DNA from 4 places in the Quadrisphaera setariae genome. Region 1 is predicted to be linked to each of the others. Evidence: riboswitches for the same ligand, from Rfam matches in the RefSeq annotation. Region 1 holds a riboswitch; each other region holds the start of a gene.
The links. A riboswitch is a leader RNA that binds a small molecule or an ion and turns the genes downstream of it on or off. The one in region 1 is predicted to bind S-adenosylmethionine.
Positions count from the first base shown of each region.

Region 2: linked by a shared signal. The riboswitch ahead of FMM08_RS20670 (O-acetylhomoserine aminocarboxypropyltransferase/cysteine synthase family protein) and the one ahead of FMM08_RS00785 (acyl-CoA dehydrogenase family protein) in region 1 are both predicted to bind S-adenosylmethionine.
Region 3: linked by a shared signal. The riboswitch ahead of FMM08_RS04840 (methionine ABC transporter ATP-binding protein) and the one ahead of FMM08_RS00785 (acyl-CoA dehydrogenase family protein) in region 1 are both predicted to bind S-adenosylmethionine.
Region 4: linked by a shared signal. The riboswitch ahead of FMM08_RS17270 (ABC transporter substrate-binding protein) and the one ahead of FMM08_RS00785 (acyl-CoA dehydrogenase family protein) in region 1 are both predicted to bind S-adenosylmethionine.

Region 1 covers NZ_VKAC01000001.1:138,870-143,071, reverse strand. The annotation lists gene FMM08_RS00790 (sodium:calcium antiporter) at 1-904, shown strand, start outside; gene FMM08_RS00785 (acyl-CoA dehydrogenase family protein) at 1,054-2,376, opposite strand; SAM riboswitch class IV at 2,443-2,551, opposite strand; gene lplAB (lipoate-protein ligase LplAB) at 2,569-3,627, opposite strand; gene tsaD (tRNA (adenosine(37)-N6)-threonylcarbamoyltransferase complex transferase subunit TsaD) at 3,660-4,202, opposite strand, start outside.
Region 2 covers NZ_VKAC01000016.1:12,217-16,418, forward strand. The annotation lists gene FMM08_RS20655 (FAD-dependent oxidoreductase) at 1-467, opposite strand, end outside; gene FMM08_RS20660 (TIGR03618 family F420-dependent PPOX class oxidoreductase) at 508-906, opposite strand; gene FMM08_RS20665 (OsmC family protein) at 1,083-1,550, shown strand; SAM riboswitch class I at 1,602-1,696, shown strand; gene FMM08_RS20670 (O-acetylhomoserine aminocarboxypropyltransferase/cysteine synthase family protein) at 1,901-3,361, shown strand; gene FMM08_RS20675 (LLM class flavin-dependent oxidoreductase) at 3,358-4,202, shown strand, end outside.
Region 3 covers NZ_VKAC01000002.1:344,486-348,687, reverse strand. The annotation lists gene FMM08_RS04850 (pentapeptide repeat-containing protein) at 1-473, shown strand, start outside; gene FMM08_RS04845 (maleylpyruvate isomerase N-terminal domain-containing protein) at 613-1,356, opposite strand; SAM riboswitch class IV at 1,492-1,603, shown strand; gene FMM08_RS04840 (methionine ABC transporter ATP-binding protein) at 1,910-2,953, shown strand; gene FMM08_RS04835 (methionine ABC transporter permease) at 2,950-3,777, shown strand; gene FMM08_RS04830 (MetQ/NlpA family ABC transporter substrate-binding protein) at 3,764-4,202, shown strand, end outside.
Region 4 covers NZ_VKAC01000011.1:48,269-52,470, reverse strand. The annotation lists gene FMM08_RS17275 (ABC transporter permease) at 1-846, opposite strand, end outside; gene FMM08_RS17270 (ABC transporter substrate-binding protein) at 843-2,495, opposite strand; SAM riboswitch class IV at 2,632-2,741, opposite strand; SAM riboswitch class IV at 2,839-2,947, shown strand; gene FMM08_RS17265 (amino acid permease) at 2,962-4,202, shown strand, end outside.

The sequences.
Region 1 (4,202 bases):
CGCCGACGTCGGGGTCGGTGCGGCGCTGGGCGGACCGCTCGTCGTCGGCAGCCTGGCCTACGCCGTGGTCGGCGTGGTGCTGCTGACCAACCGACGCGCGGTGCACCGCAGCGCCGGCAACCGCGTGGTCGCCGCGGAGCGGGTCGGCGCCGCCGGAGCGCCCACGGGCTCCTCCCGGGGCGGCGGCGCGGCGGCCGCCGGTGGACCGACCGACGCCGAGACCGCCCAGCTGGCCGAGCTCGACACGCGCTCGCTGGCGCGCGACCAGACCTGGTTCCTCGTGAGCTTCGCGCTGGCCGCCGGGCTCGGTCTGGTGGCCTTCACGGTGAAGCCGTGGCTGGGGTGGGTGTTCTTCGGCGTGTACGCCGTCTACTGCTGGCGGCAGGTGCGCGCCGGCGGCGAGGCGCACAGCGCCGAGGACCTCGAGCCGCTGAAGGCGCAGCCGCGCCGCGAGCGCCCGAGCACCACCGCCGTCGTCGTGCAGGTGGTCGTGTCGCTGGCCGTCATCTTCGCCGCGTCGCAGGTGTTCGTGGGCCAGCTGGAGGCGCTGGCCCCGCAGCTGGGCCTGTCGGCGTCGCTGGTGGCGCTGCTGCTCGCGCCCGTCGCGACGGAGCTGCCGGAGATGCTCAACGCGCTGATCTGGGTCCGCAAGGGCAAGGTGTCGCTCGCGCTGGGCAACCTGGCGGGCTCGATGGTCATCCAGGCGACCATCCCCACGGGCCTGGGCCTGGCCTTCACCAGCTGGCACGTGCAGGGACCGCTGCTGCTGGCGGCGGTCGCCACCCTGCTGTGCGTGGGCTACCTGCTGGTGCTCTTCGCCACCCGCAGGGTGACCGCGGTGCGCCTGGCGGTGGCGTCCTCCGCCTACGCGGCCTTCGCCGCCGGCCTGGCCCTCACCGTCTGACCGCCCGCTCCGCCCGCTCCTCCTCGCGCACTCTCCGCGGCGAGTGCCGTGCCCGGGCCCTCCTCGACGCACCCTCCGCGGCACGTGCGGTTGTGGCGGCGCGCTCGGCGCACCTGCCGCGGAGGGTGCGGAGAGGAACGGACGGTCGGTCAGCCCTGGGGCGCGGGCGTGGCCTCGGTGTGCGTGCCGATGGCCCAGACGAACGGCGGGGTGGTGCCGTTGACGGACCAGTCGCCCACGATGCGGGTCTTGTAGATCACCGGGTTGTGCGACGCGACCGTGCGGGCGTTGCGCCAGTGCCGGTCGAGGTCCTTCGCGCGCGACGTCCCCGAGGCGCCGAGGGTGTTGAACAGCAGCGTCGCCGCGCGCGGCACGCTCTCGGACAGCACCACCTGCGCCTGCGCGGTGGCGATCTCGGCGCGGACGTTCGCGGCCAGGTCGGCCTCGCTGTCGCGGTCGTGCGCGGTGTCCGCGGCCCCCTGGACGGCGGCCGCGGCGGCCAGGGCGATCGCGCGGGCGGCGAACGCGGTCGAGGAGATCTCCCCGGCCACCGCGAGCACCTGCGGGTCCTCGCGGACCACCGGCGCCAGGCCGTGGCTGTAGGAGCGGGTGCGGGAGCGCACCTCGTGGGCGGTGTCGCGCTCCACCGCGGCGGCGATGCCGGCGTGCACGGCCAGCAGCACCAGCTGGTACAGCGCGGTCTGGTAGCGGAACCTGTCGTCGAAGGCCGCGAGGTCGTCGTCCTCGACGAGGGCGTCCTCGAGCACCAGCGTGCCGGTGCCGGTGAGCTGCTGGCCGAAGCCGTCCCAGTCGTCGCTGACGGTCACGCCGGGCTGGTCCAGCCGCACGAGCGCCGTCACGGTCCCGGCGGCGGCGTCTCCGGCCTCCTGCGCGGCGAGGGTGGCCTCGTCGGTGAGCTGGGCGACGACGTCGCTCCAGCCGGCGTAGATCGTGCCGGTCGTGTAGTACTTGCGGCCGCTGATGCGCCAGCGGCCGTCGGCGTCGCGGCGGACCTTGGTCGCCTGCCCCCCGAGGGTGGTACCGCCGGTCTCGCTCCAGGCGTTGCCGGTCCACTCCCCCGCGGCCACCCGTGCGAGCCACGCGTCGCGGTAGGGCCCCTCGGGCAGGGAGAGCAGGTGCTCGACCCACGCGACCTGCCCGCGGAAGATCTGCGGGAGGTTGGAGTCGGCGGCGGCCAGGTCGATGAGGAGCTCCGTGAAGCCCACGAGGTCGAGGCCGTCGCCGCCGTGCTCCACCGGCACGCGCAGGCGCGTGAAGCCCGCCTCGACGAGGGCGCGCACCTGCTCGCGCGGCAGCTGGTGGTCGACCTCGCGCTGCACCACGCCCTGCGCCACGTCGTCGAAGACGGGCTGCAGGCGGGCGCGCGCCGCGGCGAGCCGCTCGGCCTGGCTGGTGGGCGTGCTGGTGGGCGTGCTGGTGGGCGTGCTGGTGGGCTGGGTGGTGGTGCTCATCGACAGCGCTCTCCTCGGCGATCGGTGGTCGTCACCAGGCGGCGGTGCCCGGGACCGACGAGGAGGAGCGCGTCGTTACCGGGCGCGGACGCCTGGTCCGGTCATCACCCGGAGCACCCCACGACGCGGGGGTTGCTGGCCAGCGAGCCGGGGCTTGGCGCTGGCGCTCATGACCTGGGCGGCACCGTAGCGTCAGGGCACCCTGGCGGTCCAGGCCGGGTCGAGGTACTTGCTCTGCGCCAGCTCGCGGGCCGCCGCCAGCTCCGCGGCGGTGACGTCGCCGTCCACGAGCCCGTACCGCCCGCGGAACGAGGCGGCCATCGCGGCGATGACGTCGTCGCGGGCCATCCCGGTCTGCGAGCGCAGCGGGTCCACGCGCTTGGCGGCGCTGGTGGTGCCCTTGTCGGAGAGCTTCTCGCGCCCGATGCGCAGCACCTGCAGCATCTTGGCGGCGTCGATGTCGTAGGACATCGTCACGTGGTGCAGCACGGCGCCGGGCACGCGCTTCTGCGCCGCCCCGGCGATCTTGCCGGCCGCGGAGACGATGTCGTTGATGGGCCGGTACTCGGCCTTGACGCCGAGGTCGCCGAGGGCCTCCAGCACCCAGGCGTCCAGGTAGGCGTAGGAGTCCACGAAGCTGAGCCCCGCCACGAGGGAGTCGGGCACCGTCAGGGACCACGTGATGGTGTTGCCGGGCTCGGCGAACATCGCCCCGCCGCCGCTGATCCGCCGCACGACGTCGACCCCCAGCGCCGCGGCCGCCTCGCCGTCGACCTCGTTGCGCAGCGACTGGAAGCTCCCGATGATCACCGTCGGGCGGTCCCACTCCCACACGCGCAGCGTGGGCCCCCGCTCTCCCGACGCCACCGAGGCGAGCAGCACCTCGTCGAGGGCCATGAGCAGCTCGGGGCTCTCCGGTCCCCGGTGCACGAGCGACCAGGTGTGGTCGGCGAAGCCGGTCGCCCGCGCCAGGGCGCGTCGGACGACGACGGCGACGGCCTCCGGCGTGATCCCCAGGAGCACGGCACCGGCCGGCAGGGCGGCGCGCACCCGGCCCGCCAGGTCGGCGGCGTCGGCGTCAGCGGGGGCGCCCTCCAGCGCGGCGTCGATGGCCTCGAGGGCGTCGTCGGGCTCGAGGAAGAAGTCCCCGGAGACGCGGACGCCGCGCAGCACCCCGCCGGGGGCTGCGTCGTCGACGTCGAGGTCGACCACCACGAGCTTGCCGCCGGGGACCTTGTACTCGCCGTGCACCGCGGGACCTGCTCTCTGGTTCGATCGACGGGTCAGACGACGATGGTGGAGACCGGCAGCCCGGGGTCGGTGGCCAGCTCCAGCGGGGAGGGCCCGAGCCCGTCGGCCAGCGCGAGCGCACCCAGCGCGGCGACCATGGCGCCGTTGTCGGTGCACAGCCGCAGCGGTGGCACCCGCAGGTCCAGCCCGGCGGCCTCGCACCGCTCGGCCAGGAGCCCGCGCACGCGCGCGTTCGCGGCCACCCCGCCGCCCAGCAGCACCGTCTGCACGCCGCGGTCCAGGGCCGCGGTCACCGTCTTGCGCGCGAGGACGTCAGCCACGGCCTCGGAGAAGGACGCGGCGACGTCGGCGACGAAGCGCTCGTCCAGCTCGCCTCCGGCGCGGCGGTGCGCGTCGACCTGGCGGGCGACGGCCGTCTTGAGCCCGGAGAAGGAGAAGTCGTACGGGTGGCGGCGCAGGTCGTGCGCGGCCGTCAGGCCGCGGGGGAAGGGGAACGCCGCGGGATCGCCGGACTCGGCGGCGCGCTGCACGTGCGGGCCGCCGGGGTAGGGCAGCCCGAGCAGGCGCGCGACCTT
Region 2 (4,202 bases), on a different contig from region 1:
CGCACACCGGTCACGCGGACGCCGGTGCCGGTCTCGCGGGCGGGCCCGGTGAGCAGGCCCGTCACCTCCGTGCCGGTCCGCAGGGTGAACGACGGCTCCTCGCGGGCCGCGTCGGCCAGCAGCGTCAGGAGGTCCCACTGGGGCACCATCGCGATGAAGGGGTGGCGCAGGCCCGGCAGCAGGCGGCCGAGGCGCTCGAAGTCGGCCACGACCGCGCCGCTGCCCGCGACGAGCTCCACCCGGCGCACCTCGCTGTGCGGGAGCGCGGCGAAGCGCCCGTACAGGCCCAGGTCGTCGAGGAGCTGCAGCGTGCTGGGGTGCACGGTGTCGCCGCGGAAGTCCCGGTGGAAGTCGGCGTGCTTCTCCAGCACGGTCACCTCCACACCCGCGCGGGCGAGCAGGAGCCCCAGGACGACGCCCGCCGGGCCCCCGCCGACGACGACGCACGTGGTCTTCGCAGCGCTCACCGCGCCATGGTCGCGCCGAGGGGGCGGCGCTGGCGAGGGGTCAGCTCCGGGGAGAGGTCACCGAGTCGGCGGCGATGGTCAGCACCAGCCGCGCGCCCCCGCCGTCGAACTGCGGGTAGGGCCGGCCCAGGTACTTCATCGACAGCTCGTCGATGCCCTCCCTCCCGCCCTCGGTGGTGGCCTTCACCACCCGGCCGCGCACCTGGAAGAAGCGGAACGGGTCGTCAGGGTCCACCACGTTGACGGCCACCCGCGGGTCGCGCGCCACGTTGCGCGCCTTCTGCATCCCGTCCACCACGTTGATGACCACGTTCTCGCCGTCGGTGGTCACCCACGTCTCCGTCAGCTGCGGAGAGCCGTCCGGCATGAGCGTGGCCACGAAGCAGGGGGAGGGCTTGCGGAGGAGGTCCAGGAGGGGCGCGGGGAGGGGCGTGCTCACCCCGCCATCCTGCGCCGACGCCCGGGCCGGCGCGACGCGCGCGGCGCGCGGAGGGTGCGCCCCGTGCCCGGGCTCGTCCTGGAGGAGGTCGAGTGACGGCCCGGCCCTGGGAGCGGCCCGTGGAGGCGCTGGCGGCCCTTGACGACCAGTCGTGCGCGACAAGTAGTGTCCGGACCATGCCCATCAAGCAGACCGTCCCCTTCGTCGTCGACGCCGAGGGCAGCGGGGTGGCCCAGCGCCTCGTGGTCGCCGGCGACCACGAACACGTCTTCACCGCCGACACCTACCCCTCCTTCGGGGGCGACGACGCGGCGCCGAGCCCCCTGAGCTACCTCCTCGGGGCGCTGACCAGCTGCAACCAGGTGACCGGGAGCCTGGTCGCCTCCAGCCTGGGCATCGCCCTGGGCAAGTGGTCGTTCCACATCCAGGGCGACCTGGACCCCTCCGTCATCGCCGGCGGAGCCGAGGGCAACGCCAACTTCGACAGGGTCGCCGTGAAGGTGACCGTCGAGACCGACGCAGCCGACGACGTCTTCGAGACCTTCCACGCCGAGACCGAGCGCCGCTGCCCCGTCACCCAGATGTTCAAGCGCAGCGGGCTCGCCTACACCAGCGAGTGGAGCAAGGCGCCGCTGCCCGCCTGAGGCAGGGGTGGACGGTTGACGGTGGGGGTGGAGCGCCCCTACCGTCGATCTCGACCATCCAGAGCGGCCGAGAGACGTGGCTCGTCGACGCCGCAGCAACCAGCGCAGCCCGCTGCGCCAGGTGCTCCCGCCACGGCCGATGGAGGACCTCCGTGCTCGACCGACCTGTGCCCGTCCGTCCTGTCCTCGTGCGACGCCTGCACATCGACCTCGCCCTCACCACGGGTGGTGGCTGTCAGCGCTGACCCAGCGCTGACCCCCCGACCGCCCCCCCGCAGCTGCCGCGCGTCGTCGTCGACGCGCGGTCACTGCGGCGCCGCACGCCGCGGCGCTCCCGAGAGGCACCTCCGATGACCGTGCAGACCGCCCCGACCCCTCACCCCGTCCAGACCGTCCGCCACCCGGCCCCGCGCTCCGCGCGCACCCAGCCGGCGCTCCCCGCACCCCAGGCCCGCACCGCGGGCTACGGCTTCACCACCCAGCAGGTCCACGCCGGCGCGGACGCCGGGGCCGCCGGTCACGGCGACCGCGTGGCGCCGATCCACGTCTCCGCCGGCTTCCGCTTCGAGGACTCCGCGACCGCGGCCGCCCGCTTCTCCGGCGAGGACGACGGCTTCGTCTACTCCCGCATCGCCAACCCCACCACCGCCGCCCTCGAGCGGCGCCTCGCGGCGCTGGAGGGCGGCGCCGAGGCGCTGGTCGTGGGCACCGGGCAGGCGGCCATCACCACCGCGCTGCTGGGCCTGCTGCAGCACGGGGACCACGTGCTCGCCTCGGACCACCTCTACGAGGGCTCGCGCGGCCTGCTCGCGGAGAACTTCGCCAGGTTCGGCATCTCGGTGGACTTCGTCACCGACCACGCCGACCCGCAGGCCTGGCGCCGCCTCCTGCGCCCCACCACCCGCGTGCTCTTCGCCGAGTCGCTGTCCAACCCCCGCAACGAGGTGCTCGACACCGCGGCCGTCGCGGCCGTCGCGCACGACCACGGGGTGCCCCTCGTGGTGGACAACACCCTGGCCACCCCCTACCTGCTGCGGCCGCTGGAGCACGGCGCGGACGTGGTGGTGCACTCGGCCAGCAAGTTCCTCTCCGGGCACGGGACCGCGCTCGGCGGCGTCGTCGTCGTCGGGAGGGGGTTCGACTGGGGCGCTCACGACGACGACGGCTCGCCGCTGTTCGCCCAGCTCGCCGAGCCGAGCGCCGTGCTCGGCGGGCGCAGCTGGCTCGACCTGCACGGGGAGCGCGCCTACGCCGAGCACGCCCGCCACCACGTCGCCGCGCGCTTCGGCCCGGTGCTGTCGCCCTTCAACGCCTTCCTCGTGCAGCAGGGCGTGGAGACGCTGTCGCTGCGGATGGCGCAGCACTGCCGCAGCGCGGCGCTGCTCGCGGCCTGGCTGGAGCGCCAGCCAGCGGTGCTGCGCGTGGACCACGCGAGCCTCGCCTCCAGCCCGTCCCACCTGCGCGCCCGCCGCTACCTGCCCCGCGGCTCCGGCGCGGTGGTCGCGGTGACGCTGCGCGGCGGCGCGCCAGCAGCGCGCCGCTTCATCGAGGCGCTGCAGCTGTTCAGCCACATGACGCACCTCGGCGACGTCCGCTCCCTCGTGGTGCACCCGGCCTCCACCACGCACGCCCACCGCACCGACGCCGAGCGCGAGCGCGCCGGCGTCCACCCCGGGACGGTCCGCCTCTCGGTGGGCATCGAGGACGTCGAGGACCTCCAGGCCGACCTGCGCCGCGCCCTGGTGGCCGCGGAGCTCGTGACCGCCCACGCGGACAGCCTCGAGGGCCAGCTGCAGGGAGGTGCCGCGTGAGCCGCCTGCAGCACGTCGGCTACTTCTTCTCCCGCGGCTTCGGGCCCCAGGGCTGGGGGCGCCCCGACTGGGCGTGGGGCTGGGACTGGCGCCGCCCCGACGTGTACCAGCAGGCCGTCCGCGAGCTGGAGCGGGCCGGCGTCGACCTCGTGGTCATGGAGGACGCCGTCTCCCTGGGGAACCCCGAGACCCTCGAGCTGCGGGTGCGCGGCGCCTACGGCGGCCCCAAGCACGACCCGCTGCTCCTCGCCCCGTACCTGTTCGCCGCGACGTCGCGCATCGGCCTGGTGCCCACCGTCAACGCCGGGATCACCCCGCCCTACCTCGCCGCGCGGCAGGCGGCCACGCTGCAGCACCTCTCCGGCGGGCGGTTCGGCCTCAACGTGGTGACCGACACCGGCAGCGCCCGGCACGTCAGCGGGACCCCACCGCTCGACCACGACGCCGCCTACGACCGCGCTGACGAGTGGACCGGCCTGGTCAAGGACCTCTGGCGCTCCTGGGAGGACGGCGCGCTCGCGGACGACGGGCGGTACGCCGACGGCAGCCGCATCCGCGCCCGCCACCACGAGGGCCGCTACTTCGACGTCACCGGGCCGCTGAACGCCGCTCCCTTCGACGACGGCCGGGCGGGGGAGCCCCTGGTGGTCTCCCCGGGAGGGTCTCCGCGAGGCCTGGCCTTCTCCGGAGCCCACTCCGACGTGCAGCTGGCCTACGCCCCGCTCGACGCCGCCAGCATCCGCGCCTACCGCGCCCGCGTGCACGAGGCGGCGCGGGCCGCCGGTCGCCGTCCCGACGACGTGCGCGTGCTCTTCTGGGTCAAGGCCGAGGTGGTGGCCTC
Region 3 (4,202 bases), on a different contig from region 1:
TGCTCGACGGGGCGCTGCTCGCCGGGGCGCGGGTCACGGGCAGCGGGTGGGAGCGCGTGTCGGCGGTCGCGGCCGACGCCGCGCGCACCCAGTGGGCCGATGTGGAGGTGACCGACGCTCGGCTGTCGGCGCTGCGGCTGGTGGGGGCGCGGCTGGACCGGGTGGTGCTGCGGCGCTGCCGGCTCGACGGAGCGGTGCTGCGCGATGCACAGCTCACCGACGTGCTGCTCGACGGGTGCGACCTGCGCGGCGCGGACCTCACGGGTGCCCAGCTGCGGCGCGTCTCGTTCGCGGGCAGCGACCTCACCGATGCCGACCTGGCGGGAGCGCGCTGCGACGACGTCGACCTGCGCGGCGCGACGCTGGAGGACCTGCGCGGGGCCGACGGGCTGCGCGGGTGCACCGTCGACGCGGTGCAGCTGGTGGCCCTGGCCCCGTCGCTGGCCGCTCACGTGGGCCTGCTCACCCTCTGACCTCCTCTCACCACCGGCACTCTCCCGCCGCAGTGCCGGTCAGGCAGCCCCACCACCGGCACTCTCCCGCGCCAGTGCCGGTCTGACGGCCCCACCACTGGCACTCCCCCGCGCCAGTGCCGGTCGACATGTGGGGCGCTCAGGGGGTGAGGGCGCCGGAGAGCAGGTGGTCAGCCGCCTCGCGGCTGCCCGCCAGCGCCAGCCGGCCGGACGCCAGCTCGGCGTCGAGGGTGGTGCGCCCCCACAGCAGGAGCAGCAGCGTGGGCGCGGATCCGGTCAGCTCCGCCACCGGCTCGGCTCCCCTGCCGATCACCGAGCACCCCGAGGCGCTCTCCAGCGCGAGCGCCCCCGGGAGCGCCGGGGTGCGCCCGAGCCGCACCTGCCGCGGGAGCATGACGTCGGCGACCTCCGCCACGCCGTCCGCGGCGACGTCGTCCTCCACCCACGCGGCCGGGTCGGGCGCAGCGCTCAGGCCAGCGGCCGAGAGCGCCGACTCGGCGTCCCAGCGGTGCAGCGCGGTCTCGTGCACCTGGCGCCGCGCCCAGAAGGCCGCGGTCGCGGGCGCCTCCGCGGCGGCGAACGTCCAGCAGGGCGCCGCCGGCGACGTCGAGGCCAGCGCCACCACGAGCTCGTCGGCGCCCTCGGCGAACCACGCGGGAACGGCGTCGTCGTCCTGCGGCCCCGGGAGCTCCTCACCGGGGGCGCCGTCCGGGGCGGTGGCCAGCGCCGCCCGCGCCCACCGGTGCACCCCGCCGGTGTGGCGGGCCAGGTCGGCCACCGTCCACCCCGGACAGCCGGGGACGACGACGGCGAGGGCCTCCGGCCGGAGGGCTGCGGCGAGCCGCCCGGCCTCCCGCTCGACCAGGGCCGCGGCGCGCGTCATCTCCACGCGCGGACGCTAGCGGCCGCAGCGGCGCCCGCGGCAGGCCCTGCCCTGCCAGCGGACGTGGAGATCCCGCCACGCTGCTCGTGACAGAGCGTTGACTCGTGAGCGATCGATCCGCTACGGTCCTGCCCAGGTCATGAGCGCCAGCGCCAAGCCCCGGCTCGCTGGCCGGCAACCCTGCTCGTCATGGGGTGCTCCGGGTGAAGACCAGGCGCGTGCCCACCGGCACGCGCAAGGACGACGACTTCGAGGAGCCGACGTGCACACGCACGCCCGACTGATGTGTCTGACCAGCGACGACTGTCGCTGGCGGCGCGCCTGACCGCAGGTCGCTGACCGCCGGGTCCTCCGGCAGCAGCACCCGCGGCCCCCGCTCGCCCCGACGCCGGGCGTGAGTGCGGGGCCCCTGCACCCGCGCGTCGCACCTCCGCGCGCCGCACCCGCGGCACATCCCTGCTCCCGCTCGCCGTCACTGTGAGTGACCGCCAGTGGGCGATGCCCCCTGCCCTGACCATCCCCCCACCACCCCGGAGGCCACGGTGATCGAGCCGTGATCGAGCTCAGGTCGCTCACGAAGACCTACGGCGAGGGCCAGCACGCCACCACCGTGCTGGACTCCCTCGACCTCACGGTCTCCCCCGGCGAGATCACCGCCGTCGTCGGTCCGTCCGGCGCCGGCAAGTCGACGCTCGCCGCCTGCACCACCCTGCTGGAGCGCCCGACGTCGGGCGCGGTCGTCGTGGGCGGCCGCGACCTCACCGCGCTGTCCGAGAAGGACCTGCGCGAGGCGCGCCGCGGCATCGGCACCGTGTTCCAGGCCGACGGCCTGCTCACCCGCCGCACCGCCGCGCAGAACGTCGAGCTGCCGCTCAAGCACCTCGGCGTGGTCCCCGCGCAGCGCAGGGCGCGCGTCGCCGAGCTGCTCGAGCGCGTGGGCCTGGCGGACAAGGCCCACCGCTACCCGCACGAGCTCTCCGGCGGGCAGCGCCAGCGCGTGGGCATCGCCCGCGCCCTCGCGCTGCGGCCGGGCGTGCTGCTGTCGGACGAGGCGACCTCGGGCCTGGACCCGCAGGCCACCGCGAGCATCGTGGCGCTGCTCAAGGAGCTCCGCGACGACCTGCAGCTGGCCGTCCTGTTCATCACGCACGAGATGGACACCGTCGTGGCGGTGGCCGACACCGTCGCCCGGCTCGACCACGGCCGCATCGTCGAGCACGGCGCCCTCGTCGACCTGCTGCACACCCCGGCGTCCCCGCTCGGCCGGGCGCTGCTGCCGCGCCGCGCCCACGCCGGCACCACCGAGCAGGGCGAACAGCGGTCGGTGTGGGTGGTCAGCCACGCCGGCAACCGCGTCCCCGCCGACTGGCTGGTCCGCGCCTCCCGCACGCTGGGCACCGACCTCGAGCTGCTGGGCGCGTCGCTGAGCACCGTCGCCGGGGTGGCCGTGGGCCACGCCGTCGTCGGGGCACCAGCGCACCTGGACGACGACGACGTCGAGGCCGCCCTCATCGGCCTCGGGCTGCACGCGCAGCGCGAGGAGTCCGACGCCGCAGAGCAGCGCGTCGCCGCGCAGACCCTGGAGGTCGTGGCATGAGCACCGTCCTGCTCTCCCCGGTGCTGGCCGCCACCAGCACCGACCTGACCTGGGCGGAGATCCCCGCCCTCGTGCTGCCGGCCCTCGGCGACACCCTCGTCATGGTCGGGGTGACGATGGCGGTCGTCGTCGTCCTCGGTGTGCCCCTGGGCGTGGCCCTGGACGCCCTCGGCCCCGGCGGCCTGACGCCGCGGCCCGTGCTGCACCGGGTGCTCTCCGCCGTGGTGAGCGTGGGCCGGTCGCTGCCGTTCCTCATCCTCATGGCCGCGCTCGTGCCGTTCACGCGGTTCGTCACCGGCACCAACATCGGCATCCCCGCCGCGGTGGTGCCGATGGCCCTGGCCGGCACGGCGTTCTTCAGCCGCATCGTGGAGAACTCCCTGCGGTCGGTGCCGCCGTCACTGGTCCGGGTGGCCCGCGCCTCCGGCGCCTCACCGCTGCAGGTGCTCACCAGCGTCAAGCTGGCCGAGGCCGTCCCGTCGATCCTCGGCGGCCTGACCATCAACACCATCGCGATGATCGAGTACTCGGCCATCGCAGGCACCATCGGCGCCGGCGGCATCGGCTACGTGGCCGTCACCTACGGGTACCAGCGCTTCGACCACAACGTGATGATCACCACGATCGTCGTGCTGGTCGCCCTCGTCGCCGCCGTCCAGGCGCTCGGCGACGCCGCCGTGCGCGCCACCACCCCCCACTCGCGCCGCCGCCTCCCGCGCCAGCGCCGCGCCGGCACGTCCGGCGCGACGTCCTCGTCGTCGTCCTCCACCGCCCAGACCAGCGCCAGCGCTTCTCCGAAGGAGCTCACCGATGTCCACCACTGAGACCCGTCCCTCCACCGGCGGCACCGAGAGCCACGGCTTCGAGGTCAAGCAGCGCAAGCGGTGGCCGTGGGTCGCCGGTGGGGCGGTGGCCGTGCTGGCCGTCGCGGCCGCCGTGGTGGTCCCCCGCCTCGGCGGCACCGAGACCGCCAACACCACCCCCGGCGCCACGCTCTACGTGGCCACCGCCGAGGGCAACGCCCGCGAGCAGGCGCTCATCGAGTACATCGCGAAGGACGTCGCCCCGGAGCACGGCATCACGATCGCGTTCAAGGCCCTGGCGGACTCGAACACCATCAACCGCGCCGTCAGCGACGGCGAGGTGGCCGGCACCGTCTACCAGCACAAGCTGTGGCTGGGGCAGGTGCTGCAGGCCAACCCCGACTTCAAGGAGGAGGCGGCCACCCCGGTCTTCCGGTGGGGCTTCG
Region 4 (4,202 bases), on a different contig from region 1:
GAGCCCCTGCACCAGCGTCACGTCCTGCGCGACCACGGCCTTGAGGAGCACCGAGCCCAGGCCGGGGCGCCCGAAGACGGTCTCGGTGATGACGGACCCGGCCACGAGCACGCCCAGGGTGGTGCCGATGACGGCGACCGCCCCCGGCAGCGAGGTCCGCAGCACGTGCGCCCAGAACACCCGGGAGGGCCGCAGTCCCTTGGCCTTCGCCGTGCGCACGAACGGCTGCTCGCCGGCCTCCTCCACGCTGACCAGCAGGACCTGGGCGATCGGCGCGGAGACCGGCACCGCCAGCACGAGGGCGGGGATGAGCAGCGAGACGAGGGAGCCGTCCGGGAACAGCGGCAGGATCCCCAGCTGGAAGGAGAAGACCTGCAGCACCACGATCCCCAGCCAGAACACCGGCACGGCGCTGAACAGCGACGGGGTGGACCGGACGAACCGGCTGAGCCGCGGCGCGTCGGCCAGGTGGACGGCGGCGCTGACGGCCACCGCGATGACCACGCTGAGCACGAGCCCGGTGGAGGCGAGCGCCACCGTGCTGCCCACGACGTCGCCGATGCGCTCCAGCACCGGCTGCCCCGTGGACAGCGAGAAGCCCACGTCTCCCCGCAGCAGGTGCAGCAGCTGGGAGCCGTACTGGACGTACCAGGGCCGGTCGTAGCCGTAGAAGGCGTTGACCTGCGCGATGAGCGCGGGGTCACCGCCGGCGTCGGAGGCCAGGAAGATGGTCACCGGGTCCGACGGCAGCGCCTGCACCGCCAGGAACACGAGCGTGTACGTCACCCACAGGACGAGCAGCGCCTGCCCGACCCTGCCGGCGACGTAGCGGGCGGTGCCGCTCACGCGTCCTTCCACGCTTCCTGCAGCAGCGGCGCGGTGCCGCCGTCGAAGGTGATGTGGACGCCCTTGCCGACGGCGTGGACCTGCACCTCGTCCCACAGCGGGATGAGCAGGTTGGTGCCGAGGACCAGCCGCTCCTGCACCGCGGTCAGCGCGGCGTCGCGGGAGGCGTCGTCGGTGGCGGCCCGCTCCTGGCCGAACAGCTCGTTGAGCTGGGCGTCGGAGACGTAGGTGTTGGTGTTGCCCTCGGCGCTGAACAGCGGGGCGAGGCCACCCAGGTAGAACTGCCGCGACCCGACGATCGGGTAGGTCTTGTCACCCAGCGCGGTGGTGAAGATCGCGCTGTCGCCGGCGTTGTTCTTCAGCTCCACACCGATCTTGCGCCACTCCGACTCGATGAACTCGAAGGCCGGCTTGATGACCACGCTGCGGGAGCTGGCCGCCACGGCGACGCTGAGCCGCTGCCCGTCCTTGACGCGCACGCCGTCGGAGCCGGGCACCCAGCCGGCGTCGTCGAGGAGCTTCTTCGCGCCGGCGGCGTCGTAGGCGATCTGGTCGGACAGGTCGGTGAACCCGGGCGCCGAGCGGTTCAGCACCGAGCCGGACAGCGGGTAGCTCTCGCTGAGCACGGTCTTCTTGAGGGCCTCCCTGTCGAACCCGATCTGCAGCGCCCGGCGGACGGCCTGGTCGCTGACCACGGGCGCCCCACCGCGGAAGGCCGCCCAGTTCGCGGTGAGCTCGGGCGCCTCGGCCACCACCAGGGCGATGCCCGACTGCTTCGCGAGCGCCTCGTCCGTCGGCTGCACCCCGCGGGCGACGTCGGCCTGCTGGGAGCTGACGGCCCCCACGCGCAGCCCCACCTCGGGGATCGCGCGGAAGACCACCTCGTCGAGGTGGGCGGGACCCTGGTTGGTGGAGACCGACGACGGCCAGGCGTAGTCGGCGCGCTTGCTGAAGCGCAGCTCCTGGTCGGGCACCTGGGAGGCGAAGACGAAGGGGCCGGAGCCGACGACGTTCTCGATCTTCGCCTGGCCCGCGTAGTCGAGCGCGAGGGTCTTCAGCGCCACGAGGCTGCTGGTGGCCGCGGCGGTGGCCTTGAGGAAGTCGGCGTTGGGCTGCGAGAGCCTGACCAGCACCTGGTCAGCGCCCACCACCTCGGAGCTGGCGTAGCCGATGAAGTCGCGGTTCTTGATGATGTTGCGCGCGGGGTCGCCCAGGCCGAGCTGGTCGAGGTTGGCCTTGACCGCCGCCGCGTCCAGCGGGGTCCCGTCGGAGAACGTCACCCCGGGCCTGATGGTGAAGGTGAACTCGGTGTTGTCGGGGCTGACCGCCCACTGCGAGGCGATCCACGGCACGACCTTCCCGGTGGCCGGGTCGAAGGCGGTGAGCCGGTCGGCGATGTTCCGGTACACGTTGGCCTGCGTGTAGTTGAAGGCGCGCTGCGTCTGGAAGTCGGTCTGCAGCTCGATGTCGGCGAAGACGAGGGAGCCGCCCTCCACGGGAGCGCCGGACGTCGCCCCGGCGCCGGACGTCTGAGCGCTGCCAGACCCGCTGGAGCATCCCGGCAGGGCGAGCGCGGCCACGGTCAGACCACCCACGCCGAGGACGAAGCGGCGGCGGCTGAGGGGGTGGGCGGGGCTCAGGGGGGACATGGCGCGGGGGACCTCTTCCGGGCGTCGTGGGCGCCGGCGCCCGTGACGTCGGGTCCACCGGCAGCCGTCTCCAGCTGCGAGCGGAACAGGTGTCGACGCAGGTCGCCCCCGAGGAGGGCGGCGGCGTCGTGCTCGTGGACCGCTCTTGCCGAGCGGGTGCTCGGCCGGGTCGTCACCTGGAGCACCCCGCCGCGGAGGAGGGTTGCTGGACAGCCAGCCAGGGCTTCAAGGCTGTCACTCGTGACCTGGCCCGAGAAGTTACCGGTGGGTCAAGAGACGGTCAACCCGCCCCGCCGAGACCCGCCGTTGACGATCTGCAGGGGTGCTCCTACAGTCCTGCCCCGGTCACGAGCGGCAGCCTCGGGCCCTGGCCGGCTGCCCAGCAACCCTCCTCCGCGTGGGGTGCTCCAGGTGAAGACCCGGCCGCGCGGAGCGCGCGGCAAGAGCGGACCCCCGAGGAGACGTCGTGGCGCACGCCCCCGCCCCCGCCCCCGTCCACGGAGCTCCGGAGGCGGCAGCGCTGCACCGGGGCCTGACGACCCGCCACCTGGTGATGATCGCCCTCGGCGGCGTCATCGGGTCGGGCCTGTTCATCTCGTCCGGCTACACGATCTACCAGGCCGGGCCCCTGGGCGCCGTCATCGCCTACGTGGTCGGCGCCCTGGTGGCGTGGCAGCTCATGACCTGCCTCGGCGAGCTGGCCGTGCAGATGCCGGAGTCGGGCGGGTTCCACGTGTACGCCCACCGCATCCTCGGGGCCGGCACGGGCTTCACGACGGCGTGGCTGTACTGGCTGTGCTGGGTGGCCGCCATCGGCTCCGAGCTCACCGCATCCGGCCTGCTCATGCAGCGGTGGTTCCCCGGGGTGCCGGTCTGGGTGTGGTGCGCGGTGTTCGCGGCGCTGCTCCTGGCGGTCAACCTCGCGCCGGTGCGCCTGTACGGAGACACCGAGAGCCTGCTCGCGGGCGTGAAGGTCACCGCCGTCGTCGTCTTCGTCGTGGTGGGTGCGCTCGCGATCGTCGGGGTCAGCGCCTCGGACGCGCCCGCGCCGCTGCTGTCGAACTTCGTCACGCCCGACGGGCTGCTGCCGGCCGGTGTCGGGGGAGTGCTGGTCGCCGTCCTGGCGGTGTTCTACGCCTTCTCCGGCACCGAGCTCATCGCCATCGCCGCGGGCGAGACCGACGACCCCGCGCGCGTGGTCCCCAAGGCCGTCCGCACCACGATGGTCCGGCTGGTGGTCTTCTTCGTCGGAGCGATCGTCGTCATGGCCGCGCTGGTGCCCTACGACCAGCTCGGCAGCGCCGACGAGTCCGTGGAGACCAGCCCGTTCGTCACCGTCTTCGCGGCCTCCGGCATCCCGTACGCGGCCGACGTCATCGCCGTCGTCATCATCACCGCGCTCATGTCCGCCGGGGTGTCGGGGCTGTACGCCTGCTCCCGCCTCCTGCGCTCCCTGGCGCTCACCGGAGACCTGCCGGCCGCGTTCGCCCGCACCGACCGGCGGAACATCCCCGTGCTCGCCGTGGTGGTGAGCCTCGCCGGCGGCCTGGTGTCGCTGGTCAGCTCGTACGTCGCCCCCGGCACCGTCTACGTGGTGCTCGTGTCGATCGCCGGGTTCGCCGTGGTCGCGGTGTGGGCCGTCATCGCGCTGGCCCACCTCGTGCAGCGCCGCCGCCTGCAGGCCGCCGGCACCGACCCGGCCTCGCT